3 regions of the Mesorhizobium sp. CNPSo 4671 genome follow, and region 1 is predicted to be linked to each of the others. Evidence: predicted binding sites of a transcription regulator. Region 1 holds the regulator's gene; each other region holds the start of a gene.
What was found. Region 1 encodes PhoB, which activates phosphate uptake and scavenging genes when phosphate is short. Its sites were predicted from a motif close to TGTCATNNANCTGTCAT; they were not measured.

Region 1 (6,085 bases):
GACGCAAGCGTCAGCGACATGGCGACACCCGCCAGGATGGCGGCTGTGAATCCCTTCATGATATTCCTCCCTGCGCCGCGTATGGCGCGACCAAACTGGCCCTAAGGCCGGCACAGAGGCTCTATTTTTTCGAGCCTCGAAAAAACACTGATCCAACACCGGAACGCTGTCAACAACGATTCTGATGGATTTTGATGTCCCCGCGAATTTTTTTCGAGCCTCGGAATAAATAAATGACAGGACGGGCCGCTTCTGCCAGTATTTGACCATGTCGCATGCGGCGTTCGAGGAACCGCGGCGACTGGGGAGGATGTGGGAAAACATGTCGGTCGGAATCCGTCACGACGATCTGCGCCGGCGCAACCGCGCCATGGTGATCGCGGCCGTGCGCCGGGCCGGTCGGCCCTCGCGCACCGAGATCGCCGCGACCACCGGCCTCAGCCATTCGACCATATCGGCGATTTCCTCCGATCTGATCGGTGAAGGCATCCTGGCCGAAGGCAAGCCGAGCGAGGCCGGCTCGCTGAAGCGCGGCAGGCCGCAGGTCGGCCTCGGCCTCAACTCGGAGGCCGCGGCCGTCATGACCGTGGTGCTGTCGCTGAATTTCCTGTCCGTCGCCGTCATCGACTATGCCGGCCAGGTGGTCTCGGAGGAACAGCGCCGGCTGGACACGCTGACCATGTCGCGCGAAGCGCTGATCGGCGAATGCGTCGCCATCGTGCGGCGGCGCCTCGAGGATCCCGATATCGACGTGCGCAGCGTCGCCCGCATCGCACTGGCAATACAGGGCATCACCGACACCGAGGCCCGGGCGATGCTGTGGTCGCCGATCACGCCGCAGACCAACATCGCCTTCGCCGACATACTCGAGGCCGAGTTCGGCATCCCCGCCACCATGGAAAACGACTGCAACATGATGGCGGTGGCGCTGCGCTGGCGCGATCCCGAGCGCTATCGCGACGACTTCATCGCCATCCTGCTTTCGCACGGCATCGGCATGGGCCTGGTGCTGAAGGGCGAGCTGTTCACCGGCACCCATTCCTCGGGCGGCGAGTTCGGTCACATGATCCATCGGCCCGGCGGCGCGCTTTGCCGCTGCGGACGCCGCGGCTGCGTCGAGGCCTATGCCGGCAACTACGCCATCTGGCGCAACGCCAGGCAGCTTGGCGAGGACACCGAGCCGGTCGCCGACGTCAGCGACGCACAGATGCGGGCACTCGCCGCCACCGCACGGGAAAGAGACGGGCCTGAGCGAGAAGCCTATCGCAAGGCCGGCGAGGCATTGGGCTATGGCCTCGGCAGCCTGTTCGCGCTGATCGATCCCGCGCCCGTCGCCATGGTCGGCGTCAGTGCCGCCGCCTTCGACCTGATCGAGCCGGCATTGCGCGAGGCGATCGCGCAGACCGCCGGCGGCCAGCACTCGAAATCGATTTCCTTCGACACCGAACCGAACGAACTGCCGCTGATCCGCGAAGGCTGCGCCATGCGCGCGCTGACCTTCGTCGACCAGGAGATTTTCGCGCCGGGCGTGCAGGCAAGGGCGGGCGGCGTGGGCAAGAACGTGGCCTGAAACCGCTCGCGATCAATCCTCGCGGATCGCGTAGCCCGCGCCGCGAATGGTGCGGATGACGTCGGGCATGCGGCCATTGTTGACCGCCTTGCGCAGGCGGCCGACATGCACGTCGACGGTGCGCTCGTCGATGTAGATCGTCTCGCCCCAGACATTGTCGAGCAGCTGGCTGCGCGAGAACACGCGGCCGGGATGGCGCATCATGAATTCGAGCAGGCGGAACTCGGTCGGCCCAAGCCGTATCTCGCTCTTCTTGCGATAGACCCGGTGCGATTCGCGGTCGAGCACGATGTCGCCGACCTTGAGCACGCTGGACAGCACTTCCGGCTTGGCGCGGCGAAGCAGCGCCTTGACTCTTGCCATGAATTCCGGCGTCGAAAACGGCTTGACCAGATAGTCGTCGGCGCCGGTGGAAAGTCCACGTACACGGTCGCTTTCTTCGCCCCGCGCGGTCAGCATGATGATCGGCAGCCGCTCGGTCTCGGGCCGCATTCGCAGGCGCCGGCAGAGTTCGATGCCGGACACCGCAGGCACCATCCAGTCGAGCACCAGAAGGTCGGGCACGTTCTCCTGGAGCCGGATTTCGGCTTCGTCGCCGCGCGGCACCACCTCGACCTGGTAGCCTTCGGATTCCAGATTGTAGCGGAGCAGCACCCCCAGCGGCTCCTCATCCTCCACCACCATGATGCGTGGCGCGATCATCGACTGGTTACCCCTGCGCTCAGGCTGCCGGCGCTGACATCGCCGTCTCGTCCTGTTTTGGACGATTGGCGGGCAGCTGCGTGCCGGTCAGGACATAGTACGCATTCTCGGCGATGTTGGTCACGTGGTCACCGATGCGTTCGAGATTCTTGGCGCAGAACAACAGATGCGTGCAGGCCGTGATGTTGCGCGGATCCTCCATCATATAGGTCAGCAGTTCACGGAAGACGGAGGTGTATTTGACGTCGATACGTTCGTCGTCGGCGCGCAACTTCGCCAGTGCGGCGGCATCGCGCGCCGCATACTCCTCGATCACGCCCTGCACCTGGATCAGCACCAGCTGCGCCATGGCGTCGATGGAATGCGACAGGTCGCGCGGCGTGGCGCTGAGACCGACGGTGCCGACGCGCTTGGCGATGTTCTTGGCAAGGTCGCCGATGCGTTCGAGGTCGCCGGCCATGCGGATCGAGCCGACTACATGACGCAGATCGTCGGCCATCGGCTGGCGCTTGGCGATCAGCGTGATGGCACGGTCGTCGAGTTCGCGCTGGCGCGCGTCCATGATCGCGTCGTCGGAGACCACGCGCTGGGCCAGCGCATTGTCGGAATTCAGCAGTGCCTTGGTGGCGCCGCCGACCATCGAGCCGGCGAGGTCGCCCATGTCGCTGATCAGCCTGCTGATCTGTCCGAGATCCTCGTCGAAGGCTGCGACTGTGTGTTCGGCCATGATCCTGGTCCTCGTATGCGTGCGATCAGCCGAAGCGGCCGGTGATGTAGTCTTGCGTGCGCTTCTCGCGAGGCGACGTGAAGATCTTCTCGGTTTTGTCGAACTCGACCAGTTCGCCCAGATACATGAAGGCGGTCTGCTTCGACACGCGCGCCGCCTGCTGCATGTTGTGGGTGACGATGACGATCGTGTACTCGGCTTGCAACTCGTCGATCAGCTCCTCGATCTTGGCGGTCGAGAGCGGGTCGAGCGCCGAGGCCGGCTCGTCGAGCAGGATGACTTCCGGCTTCACCGCCACGGTGCGGGCGATGCACAGCCGCTGCTGCTGGCCGCCCGACAGGCTGAGGCCGCTGGCGTTGAGCTTGTCCTTGACCTCGGTCCACAGTGCCGCGCGCTTCAGCGCCTGCTCGACACGGCCGTCCATCTCGGCCTTGCTGATCTTGTCATAGAGCCTGACGCCGAAAGCGATGTTCTCGTAGATCGACATCGGGAACGGCGTCGGCTTCTGGAACACCATGCCGATCTTGGTGCGCAGCAGATTGAGGTCCTGCGAACGGTCGAGAACGTTCTGGCCGTCGAGCAGCACCTGGCCCTCGGCGGTCTGCTTGGGATAGAGCTCATAGATACGGTTGAAGACGCGCAGCAGCGTCGACTTTCCGCAGCCCGAAGGGCCGATGAAGGCGGTGACGCTGCGCTCGGGCAGCGACAGCGTGATATCCTTCAGGGCCTTCGACTGGCCATAGTAGAAGTTGAGGTTCTTGACCTCGATCTTGGCCTTGGCCACCGCCTCGGCGGCGATCGTCATGTCTGGAGACAACATCTGGCTCATTTGTCCTCTCTGCGTCCGGTCAGGCTGCGCGCAAAGATGCTGAGCGCGAGAACCGTCAATGTGATGATGAGTGCACCGGTCCAGGCCAGCTGCTGCCATTCCTCGTAAGGGCTGAGAGCGAACTGGAAGATGGTGACAGGCAGGCTGGCCATCGGCGCGTTGAGATTGCTCGACCAGAACTGATTGTTCAGCGCCGTGAAAAGAAGCGGTGCGGTCTCGCCGGAGATGCGCGCGATCGCCAGCAATATGCCGGTGACGATGCCGGAAAGTGCCGCGCGGTAGGCAACCGAGCGGATGACCACCCAGCGCGGTGCGCCGATCGCGGTGCCGGCTTCGCGCAGGGCGTTGGGCACCAGATTGAGCATGTCCTCTGTGGTGCGCACCACGACCGGGATGACCAGGATGGCAAGTGCTACGGCACCGGCGATCGCCGAGAAATGCCCCATTGGCCGCACCATCAGCTCATAGACGAACAGGCCGATGATAATCGACGGCGCCGACAAAAGGATGTCGTTGATGAAGCGAACCACGGTGGTGAGCTTCGAGAAGCGGCCATATTCCGCCATATAGGTGCCGGCCAGCACGCCGATCGGCGTGCCGACGATGATGCCGATGATGGTCATCACGATGCTGCCATAGATGGCGTTGAGCAGGCCGCCGGCATCGCCGGGCGGTGGCGTCATTTCCGTGAAGACCGAGAGGGAGACGCCGGCGAGGCCCTTGTAGAGCAGGGCGCCGAGGATCAGCGCCAGCCAGGCAAGGCCGATGCCGGCGGCGACGACGCACAGCGTCATCATCACGCCATTCTTGCGCTTGCGGCTCTGGTGAAGCGATGCGGCTGTCGACATCGGTCAGGCTCCGGTGCGGGCGTCAATGCGCATCAGCATGTAGCGGGCGATGGCAAGGATCATGAAGGTGATGACGAACAGGATCAGGCCGAGCGCCACCAGCGAGGAGGTATAGAGATCGCCGACCGCTTCGGTGAATTCGTTGGCGATGGTCGCCGAGATCGTCGTTGCCGGCGCAAACAGCGATGTCGAGATGCGGTGCGCGTTGCCGATGACGAAGGTCACCGCCATGGTTTCGCCGAGCGCACGGCCGAGCGCGAGCATGACGCCGCCCATGATGCCGATGCGCGTGTAGGGAATGACGACCCGGCGCGTGACTTCCCAGGTCGTGCAGCCGATGCCATAGGCCGATTCCTTGAGCACCGACGGCACCGTATCGAAGACGTCCTTGGTGATCGAGGTGATAAAAGGCAGGATCATGATGGCCAGGATCATCGCCGAGGTCAGCAGGCCGATACCGTAAGGAGGGCCGGCGAACAGGCTGTTGAGGCCCGGAATGTCGTGGAAGACGCTGATGATGAAAGGCTGCACCGTCGTCTGCAGGAACGGCGCCAGCACGAACAGGCCCCAGATACCGTAGATGATCGAAGGGATGCCGGCCAACAATTCAACCGCCATGCCGATCGGGCGTCGCAGCGGGCGCGGGCAAAGCTCGGTGAGGAAGATGGCGATGCCGATGCCGAGCGGCACGGCGATCAGGATGGCGATGGCCGAGGTGATGATGGTGCCGTAGATCGGCGCCAGCGCGCCGAACTTCTCCGTCACCGGATTCCAGCTTTCGCTGGTCAGGAAAGAGAAGCCGAAGGTCGACAGAGCTTGCCATGAACCGGCTACCAGCGAGATCGCAACACCACCGAGCAGGACCAGAACCAGTATGGCTGCGGCGCGGGTCATTCCGTGGAAGATCGAATCGGTCAGCGCGAACCGTCGAACGGTGGCGTCGCGCGAACCTCTAACGGCTGGCAAGGCTTCCTGGACAGCGCTCATGTCAAGCTCGGCTCTTTCAAGTTGATGGGAAAAGGAGCGCCGCGGGCGCGGCGCTCCTTCGGAGGATATTACTCGCCGGCATAGACGGGCTTGCCGTCGGCCTGGATGTCGGCCTTCCACGAAGCCTTGATCAGGTCGACGACGCTGTCGGGGATCGAGACGTAGTCGAGCGCCTTGGCGGTTTCCTTGCCGTCCTTGTAGGCCCAGGCAAAGAACTTCAGCGCTTCGCCGGTGGCAGCGGCATCATCCGGAGCCTTGTGGATCAGAACCCAGGTCGAAGCAGCGATCGGCCAGGTGGTGTCGCCAGGCTCGTTGGTGATGATGACGTTGAAGTTCTTGGCAGTCTTGAAGTCGGCATTCGAAGCGGCAGCGCCGAAGGATTCGAGCGACGGCTCGACGACCTTGCCGGCTGCATTCAGCAT
Region 2 (6,085 bases), on a different contig from region 1:
GAAACGGGATGTGTGGCCGCGCATCGAAAACGCCGTCGCGGATCTGTGCCGGGATCTTTCTGGGCCGCTTCTCGATCAACTCGCGGCCATCGAGGAGGGGCTGGTCACGGCTCCGCTCGATCGTCGTGTCAAAAAGGGTATCGGCCAATGAAACATGTCCTCGACCGGCCCGTCTGGAGCGCGCTGGCGACGCGCCATCAAGCCCTCGCGCAAGGTGGCGAGCTCGCCAGGCGCTATTCGCCGTCATTCGCCCTTTTTGCCGCCACCGCCGCCGACGATGCCGAAAGCTTGCAGGCCTTCGCGGACCTTGTCGGCCCCGGTGACAGCGTCATCATGGCCCAGGCCGACCCCATTGCCCTTCCGGCCGGCCTCTCGGCAATCTCGACCGCCGCCGCCGTGCAGATGGTTGCCGAGGCACCGTTACAGGTGGTGTCGGACGAGCGCGTGCAACGCCTGACGCAAGACGACGTGGCGGAAATGGTGGCCCTGGCGTCGCTCACCAAGCCCGGCCCATTCACGTCTGGAGCCTTGAGCCTTGGCGACTTCTGGGGCGTGAAGGCCGGCGGACAGCTGGTGGCGATGGCCGGCGAGCGCATGAAACAGCCCGGCTACAGCGAGCTCAGCGGCGTCTGCTCGCATCCGGATGTCCGCGGCGGCGGCCTCGGCCGGCTCTTGTCCCTGTTCGTGGCCAACCAGATTTTCGCACGCGGCGAGGTACCCTACCTGCACGCCTACGCCACCAACGCCGGCGCGATAAAGTTGTACGAATCCATCGGCTTCAAATTGCGAAGCGCGATCAATGTGGCTGTTGTCCAACGTCCTGGATAGCGGCTGGAAACGGCTCTTCCATCTCAGGCCGATTTCGGCTCCAGACGGCGGAAACCGACGGCGTCCGTCAGCATCTCCTCGTCGACCATTCCGGCATTGTGGAGCGCGAGCAAGGTCAGGGCGATTTCGCGCGCTTGCGGCGAATCGGGATGAGCTTCGCGCTTGAGGCAGGCTTCGTCAAAGACACGCTGCAGCCTGGCGATATCGGCGGGCTTGAGCAGGCCACGATCATAGACGGACTTCGACATGGCGGTCTCCTGAAGGAGGAGTTAGGGCGCCACCTGTAAATTACCAATCTTTCCCGGAGCTTGAATGGGCTTCATGTCGCGAAGGAGGGGCGTTCGGGAACCGAAACCCCTCCAAGGCTGCAAACCGGCCTGAGATCACACCGCGATCTTGCCGCCGCCTTGCCGGGTGATGGCGACGACCGACGGCCGCACCGGCATGTCGGGCTTGAAGTCGGGCCAGCGGGTCGACGGATCCTCATAGTAGGACGGGCGGCCGAAACCTTCCCAATCCTCGCCGCCATCGCCCGGATGCTGAACGGCGACGAAGGCGGTCTGGTCATCCGGTGCAAACAGCGGGCCGCACATTTCCGCGCCGATCGGCACGCGGAAGAACAGTTTTGAGGTCGCCCGTGCAGCCCCCTCCGTGTCGACCGCCCATAGGCCGTCGGTGCGGCCGGTGGCCTTCGGGCCTTGGCCGTCGGTGGCGACCCACAGGCGCCCGGCCGAATCGACCGCGCAATTGTCGGGCATGCCGAACCAGCCATTGGCCGTCGTCGCCGTCGAGAAGGTGGCGCCGACATCGGCAACCGAGGGATCGCCGCATTTCAGCAGCACTTCCCATTTGCCCTTGGTGGCGGTGAAATCGCCGTCGGTCTCGGTGATCTCGATAATGTGGCCGAAAGCATTTTCGGCGCGCGGGTTGGCTGCATCGACCTGGTCGGCCTTGCGCTTCGAATTGTTGGTCAGCATGACATAGACCTTGCCGTTGACCCCATTGGGCTGGATGTCCTCGGGCCGGTCCATCTTGGTGGCGCCGAGCAGATCGGCGGCACGGCGCGTCTCGATCAGCACGTCAGCCTGGCTGCCAAAGCCGTTTTCCGCCGTCAGCGGTCCCTGGCCGAAGACGATCGGCAGCCAGTCGACCGTGCCGTCCTCGGCGAATTTGGCGACATGCAGCGTGCCGTCGTCGAGCAGGTCCTTGTTGGCGGCATGGTCGTTGGCGTTGAAGGTGCCCTTGGTGACGAATTTGTAGACATAGTCGAAGCGTTCGTCGTCGCCGAGATAGAAGACGACGCGGCCGTCCTTGGCGACGATCGATTCGGCGCCCTCATGCTTGAAGCGGCCCATGGCGGTGCGCTTCCTCGGCGTCGAGGTCGGGTCGTTGACGTCGACCTCGACGATCCAACCGAAGCGATTGGGTTCGTTCGGCTCCTTGGCGAGGTTGAAGCGGTCGTAATGCGCGCCCCATTCATAGGCGCCTTCCGGAATGCCGAGCCGCTTGTAGTTGGCGGCTTCCTCGTGGCCTTCCGGCAGTTCGCCGGAGAAATAGCCGTGGATGTTCTCCTCGGCCATCACATAGGTACCCCAGGGCGTGACGCCGCCGGCGCAATTGTTGAAAGTGCCGAACACCTTGGTGCCGGACGGATCGGCATTGGTCTTGACGCGGTCATGGCCGGCGACCGGACCGGAGAGCGCCATTTCGGTGGTGGCGGTGATGCGGCGGTTGAGCTTGCCGTCACGCACCACGTGCCATTTGCCGCCCTGCTTGCGGATCTCGACGATGGTGCCGCCATGCGCCGCCATCTCGACATCGACCTGCTCCTTCGAGAGCGGGGCGACCTCGGCCTTCTTCTTCCCGTCCTTCTCGACGATCGAAACGATGCCGGGGAACATCAGATGCGGGTTGGTGTATTCGTGGTTGACCACCAGCAGCCCGTGCTCGGCCGAGCCGTCGATCGCGATATAGCCGATATAGTCATTGTTGTAGCCGAACTGCCTGGCCTGCGCCTCCGCCGACTGTTTCGTCGGGTCGAACTCCGGTGAATCGGCAAACAGCGGATCGCCCCAGCGCAACAGCACGTCGGCGTCATAGCCCGGCGCGGCGTGGTGCTTGTCGTCGATGCCGGCCTCGAGCTCGTCGAATTTGAAGGCGGAGCCTTCCGCGGCGCGGGCATCGTCGGCGGCGATCATGGCCAGCGGGCTGACGGTGGCGGCGATCGCCGAGACGGCGAGTGATCCCTTCAGGAAACCCCGGCGCGAGAACCGCGCGGCGATGATATCGCCCATGGTGCGGTTGTCGGTGGGGTTGATGGCCGGTCCTTCGTTTTCCTCGAGCAGGCTGGTGCGGAATCGGGCGTCGGGGGAGCGATGTTCGGTCATGAGGGCCTCTGGCTTGGAGTGGCTGGAGCTTGTTGCCTGTTCGACCCCTTACGTCAGGCCGATCACATTTTCGTGACATCATACAAGCACCAATGCCCCGGGCGAGGCGACTTGTCACGCACGACATCGGACTTTGGTCCAATCTTGCGCTTGCAAAGGTCCTGGAGGACAAACGCAACGGTCGGAGGTCGCTTCCGGTCACTACATCTTTCGGCGATGTTGCGGTTGCAACGTTGGGGTGGGCGCGCCGGCTCAATCGACGGAGATCAGGGATGCACGGATCGATCACGGCCCGGTGTCGCCGGCTGACGCTCGTTTCGGCGGCTGCCCTGGCGCTGACCTTCGTTCCCTATCGAATTTCCCTGCACGGATCCGCCCCCGGAATCGACGCCGCGTCAGCACAGGCCGCCAATGGTGGTAATGGCGGCGGCGGCGGTGGTGGTAATGGCGGCGGCGGCGGCGGTAACGGCGGCGGCAATGGCGGTGGCAACAGCGGTGGCAACGGCGGCGGTAACAGCGGCGGCAACAGCGGTGGCAACAGCGGTGGCGGCAACAACGGCAACGGGAATGGAAACGGCGGCAATTCCGGAACGGATGACGGCAAGGGCCAGAACGACCAAGGCGCCACCCATGTCAACGCAACGACCGGCGACAAGGTCGAGGTGAGCGGTAATAGGATCACGGTCACGCATCCCGACGGCATGACCGAAAAGATCGAGAACGGCCGTTTCAGGATGCAGGATGCGCTGGGTCGCACGATCATCGACCGCCGGGCCACGCCAGCCGATGTCAGCCGTCTGAAGGCCTTGTGAGGCTGGTCAACAGGCAACGACCAGCTTCACAAATCACCTCCACCGCCCCCGGCGGAGGTGACTTTTTTGTCCGACCCTCGCCGCGATGGCCTGAAGTGCGTCGCGTTGAAACAGATTCATGCGACGCGCCTTGGATTTTTGTCTTTATGCATGCCTTAGGGGCGGTTCTTGTCCCGATCACGCAGCTCGCGCATCATGAGAGCCGCCTCAGTGCGGTTTCGCACGTGGAGTTTCGACAGCACCCCGGTCATGTGGTGCTTGACCGTCTTCTCCTGCAGCTCCAGGCGCAAGGCAACCTCCTTATTGCTGAGGCCTTCCGCCACCAGCCGCAGGATTTCCGTCTGTCGTTCGGTCAAATGCCGCAACCGATCCGCCACGCCGTCGGCAGGGTGCGGCGACTGGAGATCGGAAAGCAGCCGCGCCGACAGCGTCGGCGTCAGATAGCTCTCGCCGGCCGCCACGTTGTGCAGGATGTCGGCGAGTGCGCGCGACCCGACACCCTTGAGGATATAGCCTTGCACTCCTGCGTTCAGGGCCTTGGTTACATCGGCATTGGCCTCCGAAACGGTCAGCATGACGATCTTCTGTGCGGGATGGTCGGTAAGGATGCTTGCAACCGCGGCCAGGCCGCCGCCCGGCATGGAGATGTCGAGCAGCAATATGTCGGGCTGCACCGTCGAGGCGATGCGTTCGGCGTCCTGCGCCGTCGCCCCCTCGCCGACGATCTCGAAGCCTCCGATCTCCGACAGGCTGCGCGTCACACCTTCACGAAACAGCGGATGATCGTCGACAATGGCAATCCGAATGACCCCAATCATGCTTGCTCCTCGATCGAAAGACTGATCACCAATCGCGTGCCTTGCGCTCCGGTCAAGGTCTGGAACTGGCCGCCAATGCTTTCTACCCGCTCCCTGAGGCCGGCGAGCCCCAGCCCCTCGACCCGCGCCGGGTCGAAGCCCGGCCCGCCATCCGATACTTCGACAAAAAGCCTGCCGCTCTTCATACCGGCGCGCACCGCCTGGTCCTTGGCCCGCCCGTGGCGATAGGCGTTGTTCAGCCCTTCCTGCACGAAACGGTAGATGCTGATCTTCTCGGAGGCGCCGGGTTCGGGCAAATGCCTGGGCAGTGTGAGCGTCACCGACGTTCCCGTCCGGCGCTGATGTTCGTCAACGGCCAGCCGCAATATGTCCATCGTGGCGGCCGTCTCTATCTGCGGCAGCACGAGGCCGGTGCAGATACCGCGTATTTCGCGCATCGCATCCTCCAGCGTCTTGCGGATCATCGCGACCTCGGTCGAACGGTTTTCGCCCCAATGACCGTCGCCGGAAAAGATCGGGCTGTCCATGCGCAGCGCCGCCAGGGCCACGAGCTGCGCCGGTCCGTCATGCAGGTCGGCGCCGATCCGGCGCAGATATCGTTCGTTGAGTGCGGTGGCGCGGCGGGACGCCCGTTGCACACGCTGGCGCAAGGCGCTGTTTTGCGTCACCAGCCCCTGCAACTCCGCCACCTGGCGGCGCAGCGCCCCGCGCTGATCGTCGATGGTGCGGCTGGCGCGCAGCACGATGCCCGACAAGAGCAGAAAGGCCGCCAAGGTGGTGCCGGCCACGACCAGCCAGCTCGACAGCAGGGCGGAAGCCAGCGTGGCCTTGAAATCGCTGGCGACCTCGTAGAATTCGGTGACGGCCACCACTTCGCCGGACCAGGGCTCGCGAACGGGATTGTAGATCTCCAGCAACGGTACGCCCGCGGACCGCTCCTTCTCTTCGTTTTCGTCGAACGTGTCGAACTGGGCAACGACGCTGCCTTGGAAGGCGGAACGCAGATGGCCGTTCAGGTCGAAGCGGCGGCCGGTCAAAGCCGAGTCCTTCGAATAGAGGATCGTGCCGTCGCGTCGCCAGAGCCTGAACGAGACCAGGCGCTTGCCGAGCGCGCCCTGGCCGAGCGTCTCGTCGAGCGCCTGCTTGACGGAGTCGCTGAGCTCCTCGCTTTTGCGCAGATCGGGCAGCAGCGGCGCAATCACGCTATCGACATAAAGCGCCGTCGTGGCTGCCGAATTGC
Region 3 (6,085 bases), on a different contig from region 1:
GGCACGACGCTGCGCGAGGAAGCGCTGGCCACCGGACTGGTCAGCGAGGCCGATTTTGACCGGCTGGTGCGACCGGAGGACATGACGCATCCGGGGTAAGGCGTTTTTCGGCGGGAGAATTTACTCCCGTCACCGCATCACCCGACACGAATTTCGCGCTTCTTGGCCGATCACGGAAATGTACGGCCTGTGAACGATGTGTCGCCGGATAGGCGGCTTTGGTGAACAGTCGGCATCGTCTATCTCTGGGTCATTCAACCCATTCGGAGAGTCACCATGTCCATCAACACTTCCGCCGCCGGCGCCGGCACCGCGTCCAACAGCTCTGTCACCATCCTGCTCGGCCGCATCCTGCTCGCGGTCATTTTCCTGCTTTCCGGTTTCGGCAAGCTCACCGCCATTTCCGGTACCGCTGCCTATTTCGGCGGCCTCGGCCTGCCCCTTCCGACCGTAACCGCGGTTGTCGTCGGCCTGATCGAACTTCTCGGCGGCCTCGCCGTCCTCGTCGGTTTCCAGACCAGGATCGCCGCCGTGGTGCTCGCGGTCTTCACCGTCGCCACCGGGCTTGTCGCCCACACGGGCTGGGCCGACCAGATGCAGATGATCCAGTTTCTCAAGAACCTTGCCATCACCGGCGGCTTCCTGCTGCTCGCCTCCTCCGGCGCCGGCGCTTACTCCATCGACGCCAAGCGCGGCTGAACTCCCTCTCAAGCCGCCCTCCCAGGCATTGACAGAAGCGGCGCGGAATTTTCCGCGCCGCTTTTTCGTTGTCTGAAGTAGCCGGTTTCGGCCGCAGCTGCGCAGGGGTAAACTGCGCGGTAGCCGGCTCGAGTCCAATCGGGCGCAGGCAAGGGAGGTGGCCATGGCTCGCAACGCATTGCTTCTGGTTTCGCGACTGCTGTTTGCCGTGATGTTCGTACCATCAGGCTTTCAGGCACTCGCCAACATTGCCGGTACATCAGATTATTTCGCCGGCCTCGGCTTGCCGCTGCCGAGCCTCGCGGCCTGGGGCACGGGCCTGTTCGAGTTGATCGCCGGCTTGCTGATCCTCGTCGGCTTCCAGACCCGGATCGTGGCGCTGCTTCTGGCGGCCTTCTGCGTCGCGGCCGGTTTCATCGGCCATTACGGCCAGGGTGCCGGCGATGCGACGCTCGCCTTCCTGCACCAGCAGATGCTGATGAAGGACGTTGCAATATCAGGCGGGTTCATGGCGCTTGCCATGGCTGGTGCCGGGGCCTGGTCGGCCGACGGGCACGGTTTTGGTATCGGCGCGGACGTGACCTGAGCCTCAGTCTGCCAGAGCGCCCTATTTCACCGAAACACTCGGCCCACCCTCCACAGCCAGCACCAGCCGGCGGTTGGTGATGCGCGCCAGTTGCGCCAGGCGGCCGGCCGGCCGCTCGCCGTAGAGGTCGGAGAGCGAAGCCGGCAACACCAGCGCCAGCACGCCATTGGCGCGCTGTTCCCATTTCAGCCGGGGCATGATGCCGGGCATCGAGGCCGTCAGCAGATAGACGACGCGCATCATCGCCGCCAGCACGCGGGCCCGCTCCAGGTAGCGCGGCGTCGCCAGCGCTTTGATTTCCGGCGCGATGGACTCGTTGAAGATGCCGTCGTGACGATAGGCATTGGCCAAAGCCAGGAAGGCACGGCCGGGATGGTCGACGCCGAAGAAGGAGGCGTGGGCAATGATGTTGAGCGACTGCCTGCCGCGGTATTCCGGGTGCGCGCGCCAGCCGATGTCAGCCAGCAATGCCGCAGCGTGGCGGTAGCGGGCCTCGTCCTCGGTCTCGTCGATGCCGAAGGCGGCAAAGGCCTTGCCTGTCCATTCGACCAGTTCATGCGCGTGATGGACCGAGCGCGAGCGCAACAGCGCCAGCTCTTCGGCAGCCGAGATCAGCGGGTCCGATTTCTGCTCGGCCTCGTCGAGCAGCGAATAGAGGAAGCCTTCGCGCACACCGAGCGCCGAGACGATGATCTTCGACGGCTGCATCGCCGCCATGATCTCCTGCAGCACGATGGCGCCGTAAGGCAGCAGCGAGCGGCGGTTCTTCGACACGCCTTCGATCCCCTTGACCTTCTCGATCTCGGCTTTGGCCACCTGCTTGAGAAAGTTCGCCGCGCTGTCGGCCGATATCTCGTAATGATGCATGACGCCAAGCGGGTAGTTGGTCATCTCCATGTGCAGCCGGGCGAGATTTCGCCAGGTGCCGCCGACGGCGTAGAAGGGCCGGCCCTGCCCACCTTTCAACAGCTTGGCTCGCGCCAGTTCTTCGCGTGCGATCTTTTGCGCCTGGGTGAGCGAGTTCTTCGCCATGTCCTGCAGGCGCAGGCCGCCGAGCGGCAGCGTTATGCCGTCGCCGATCGCTTCGCCGTTGACGTCGACCAGTTCGAGGCTGCCGCCACCCAGATCGCCGGCGATGCCATTGGCCGGGTGGAAGCCGGAAATGACGCCAAGCGCCGAATAATAGGCCTCCTGCCGCCCGCTGATGACCCTGATCTCGGTCTTCAGCACCTCTTCGGCGCGATGGATGAAATCGGGACCGTTGATCGCCTCGCGCGCGGCGGCGGTGGCCAGGACATACATATGCTCGGAGCCGGCCTGGTCGGACAGCGCGCGGAAGCGGCGGAACTCTTCCATCGAGCGCGTCACCGCCTCGGGGTCGAGCTTGCCGGTCGAAACGATGCCGCGGCCAAGACCCGCCAGCATCTTTTCGTTGAACAGCATGGTCGGCGAGCGCGCCAGCCCTTCATAGACGACGAGGCGGATCGAATTCGACCCGATGTCGATGATGGACAGCGGTCGGCGGTCCTGCAGCCGGCCCTGGGAAACGGACAGCATCAGATGGACGCTGCGCCGTTTTTCTTGCGGCGCTTGAACTGCGCAATGCGCTTGGGTGCATGCGACTTCAGCGCGTCACCCCGTCCCGACAGGCTCGGATTGGTCATGAAATATTCCTGCGCGTTGAACGGTTCCTCGCCCTCTTCCAGCACGACGCGCCGGGAGGTTCCATCAGCCAATACGTCGAAACTTTGCTGATTGTCCATGATGTTGCCCAGCATGATCTGGCCCAAAATCTGTTCATGCACAGTTGGATTGGTGATCGGCACCATGGTCTCGACGCGACGGTCGAGATTGCGCGGCATCAGGTCGGCCGACGAGATGTAGACGATCGCTTCGTCCGACGGCAGGCCATGGCCATTGCCGAAACAATAGATGCGGCTGTGTTCGAGGAAGCGGCCGACGATCGACTTGACCCTGATGTTTTCCGACAGACCCGGCACCTGCGGCCGCAGGCAGCATATGCCGCGCACCACGAGGTCGATCTCGACACCGGCGCGGCTGGCATCGTAGAGCGCGTCGATGATGATCGGGTCGACAAGCGCGTTCATCTTCATCCAGATGCGCGCCGGTTTTCCTTCCAGCGCATGGGCGACTTCGTCGGAAATGTGCTGCAGGATACGGTTCCTGAGCGTGAACGGCGATATCGCCAGCCGCATTTCGGCGGTCGGCTCGGCATAGCCGGTAATGAAATTGAAGAGCTGGGCGACGTCGCGGGCGATCGTCGGATCGGTGGTGAAGAAGGACAGGTCGGTGTAGATGCGTGCGGTGACCGGGTGGTAGTTGCCGGTGCCCAGATGCACGTAGTTACGCAGCTTGCCGTCCTCGCGCCGCACCACCAGCGACATTTTCGCGTGGGTCTTCAACTCGAGGAACCCGAACACGACCTGGACGCCGGCGCGCTCGAGATCGCGCGCCCAGCGGATGTTGGCTTCCTCGTCGAAACGCGCCTTGAGTTCGACCAGCGCGGTCACCGACTTGCCGGCCTCTGCCGCATCGACCAGCGCGCGCACGATCGGGCTGTCGTTGGAGGTGCGGTAAAGCGTCTGCTTGATCGCCACCACTTCGGGATCGGCCATGGCCTGGCGCAGGAACTGGACCACGACGTCGAAGGATTCATAGGGGTGATGGACGACGATGTCCTTCTCGCGGATGGCCGCGAAGCAGTCCCCGCCATGCTCGCGGATGCGTTCGGGAAAGCGCGGATTGTAGGGCGTGAACTTCAGGTCATCGCGAGGAACGGACACGATCTCGGAGATCTGGCTGAGCGCCAGCGGACCGGTCAAGACGCTGATACGGCTCGAAGACACGCCAAGCTCGCCGGCGACGAAATCGCGCAATTCGCCAGGCATCAGCTTGTCGAATTCGATGCGGATGACCGAGCCTCGGCGGCGGCGCTTCAGCGCCGTCTCGAACAAGCGCACGAGATCTTCAGACTCTTCCTCGACCTCGATATCGCTGTCTCGGATGATGCGGAATGTTCCGGAGCCCTTGACCTCATAGCCGGGGAACAGCTTGCCGATATAGAGGCCGACCGCTTCTTCCAGCGGGATGAAGCGGACATGGTTCTTGCGATCCGGCAGGCGGATGAAGCGCTTCAGCGCCACCGGCAGGCGCAAGAGCGCGCTCATCTCCTCGCCATTCTTGCGGTGGCGCAGCTGCAGCGCCATCGAGAAGCCGAGATTGGGGATGAACGGGAACGGATGCGCCGGGTCGATCGACAGCGGGGTGAGCACCGGAAACACCTGGTCCTGGAAATGCTCTTCCAGCCAGACCTTTTCGTCCTTGGTCAGCGCATCTCGCGCAATGCTCTCAATGCCTTCCTTGTTGAGCAGCACGGTGAGCGCCGAGAGGCTCTTCTGCTGGTCTTCCTGCAGCCGCTCGACCTCGCGCAGCAGCTGTTCGAGCTGCTGCTCGGGCGTGCGGCCGTCAGGACTTTTCAGCGTGATGCCTTCGCGCACCTGGCCGGCGAGGCCAGCGACACGCACCATGAAGAACTCGTCGAGATTGGCGGCCGAAATCGACAGGAAGCGGACGCGCTCCAGCAGAGGGTGATGGGTATTCAGAGATTCCTCGAGCACGCGGCGATTGAACTGCAGCCAGGAAAACTCGCGGTTGACGAAGCGATCCGGGTTGCCGCCCTCTGAACTGGCCGCCTCGACGTTGACGAATTCGCTCTGTACCGGCTTCAGTTCGTTCATGGTTCCTGCCCGCAACCGTTCCTTTTGCAGCGCCGCCAGATGACGATAGGCGCTCTAACATGCCTTTGTGGCGCATGATCGGTCGCGGAATCGCTTGGCGTCCGCGGTCACACGCTTAACCGGCTCAACTTATCCTCTGACAGGCTTTTGCGACAGTTTCATTTCATCGATCTTGCAAAGAGACCCGTTATGATCCAGATGCATGCGAGACTGCGTTAAGGAGACGACGATGGCAGGCGGTTCCATTCCCCATTTCCAGAACGATGCCGGCCATCCGGCGATCGACATCGGGGTCAAGGAATTTATGTGCACGGGCGCCAATCCGCCTTTCGACCACCCGCATGTGTTTCTCGACATGGGCGACGACAATGAGAAAGTCTGCCCCTATTGCTCGACGCTCTACCGCTATTCGCCAAAGCTGAAGGCGACGGAAACGCTGCCGGCGGGCTGCCTCTACATCGACCAGGCCGCCTGATTCCTTCCCGACAGAGCTGATGGACGACACGCGCTCCCGGCAAATCGTCATCGCCGGAGCGGGCGTCGCCGGGCTGACCGCGGCACTTGCTTTCGCCAGACGCGGCTACCCCGTGCAGGTGTTCGAACAAGCGCCGCGCCTGGAAGCCGTGGGCGCCGGCCTCCAGCTTTCCCCCAATGCGACACGCATCCTGCGCGACCTCGGCGTGCTCGACCGGCTGTTGCCGGCGGCGGTGCGGCCGGAGGCCGTGGTGCTGAAGGATGCAAGGACGTTGCGCGAATTGGCACGGGTGCCGCTCGGGCAATCGGGTGAAGACCGCTGGGGCGCTCCCTATCTCGTCGCGCACCGGGCCGACCTGCAGAGCGCGCTGATGACGTGTGCGGCAGAGATGCCTGATGTCCTTCTCACGCTCGGGGCGCGTGTCGAAAAAATTGCGACTGGCAGCCATGGTGTCACGGCGACCGTCGAAATCGGCAACAAGACGGTAGAGGCGCAGGGCTGCTTGCTGGTCGGCGCGGACGGCGTCTGGTCGTCGGTGCGCGGGCTTGTCGATGCAAAAAGGATGGC

Region 2: a site for PhoB is predicted at 3,277-3,293, ahead of AC04SF_RS14990 (PhoX family protein). Genes of this name have one in related genera too.
Region 3: a site for PhoB is predicted at 5,193-5,209, ahead of AC04SF_RS21950 (RNA degradosome polyphosphate kinase). Genes of this name have one in related genera too.

What each region holds. Positions count from the first base shown of each region.
Region 1 is NZ_JBWLUW010000007.1:317,310-323,394, reverse strand. It holds gene xylF (D-xylose ABC transporter substrate-binding protein) at 1-59, opposite strand, end outside; gene AC04SF_RS21425 (ROK family protein) at 323-1,570, shown strand; gene phoB (phosphate regulon transcriptional regulator PhoB) at 1,583-2,272, opposite strand; gene phoU (phosphate signaling complex protein PhoU) at 2,292-2,999, opposite strand; gene pstB (phosphate ABC transporter ATP-binding protein PstB) at 3,025-3,828, opposite strand; gene pstA (phosphate ABC transporter permease PstA) at 3,825-4,676, opposite strand; gene pstC (phosphate ABC transporter permease subunit PstC) at 4,680-5,663, opposite strand; gene pstS (phosphate ABC transporter substrate-binding protein PstS) at 5,732-6,085, opposite strand, start outside.
Region 2 is NZ_JBWLUW010000004.1:599,298-605,382, reverse strand. It holds gene AC04SF_RS15005 (MarR family winged helix-turn-helix transcriptional regulator) at 1-151, shown strand, start outside; gene AC04SF_RS15000 (GNAT family N-acetyltransferase) at 148-828, shown strand; gene AC04SF_RS14995 (hypothetical protein) at 852-1,076, opposite strand; gene AC04SF_RS14990 (PhoX family protein) at 1,212-3,215, opposite strand; gene AC04SF_RS14985 (hypothetical protein) at 3,488-4,027, shown strand; gene AC04SF_RS14980 (response regulator) at 4,183-4,845, opposite strand; gene AC04SF_RS14975 (sensor histidine kinase) at 4,842-6,085, opposite strand, start outside.
Region 3 is NZ_JBWLUW010000008.1:26,014-32,098, forward strand. It holds gene fumC (class II fumarate hydratase) at 1-99, shown strand, start outside; gene AC04SF_RS21935 (DoxX family protein) at 277-699, shown strand; gene AC04SF_RS21940 (DoxX family protein) at 863-1,285, shown strand; gene ppx (exopolyphosphatase) at 1,307-2,842, opposite strand; gene AC04SF_RS21950 (RNA degradosome polyphosphate kinase) at 2,842-5,043, opposite strand; gene AC04SF_RS21955 (zinc-finger domain-containing protein) at 5,273-5,518, shown strand; gene AC04SF_RS21960 (FAD-dependent monooxygenase) at 5,538-6,085, shown strand, end outside.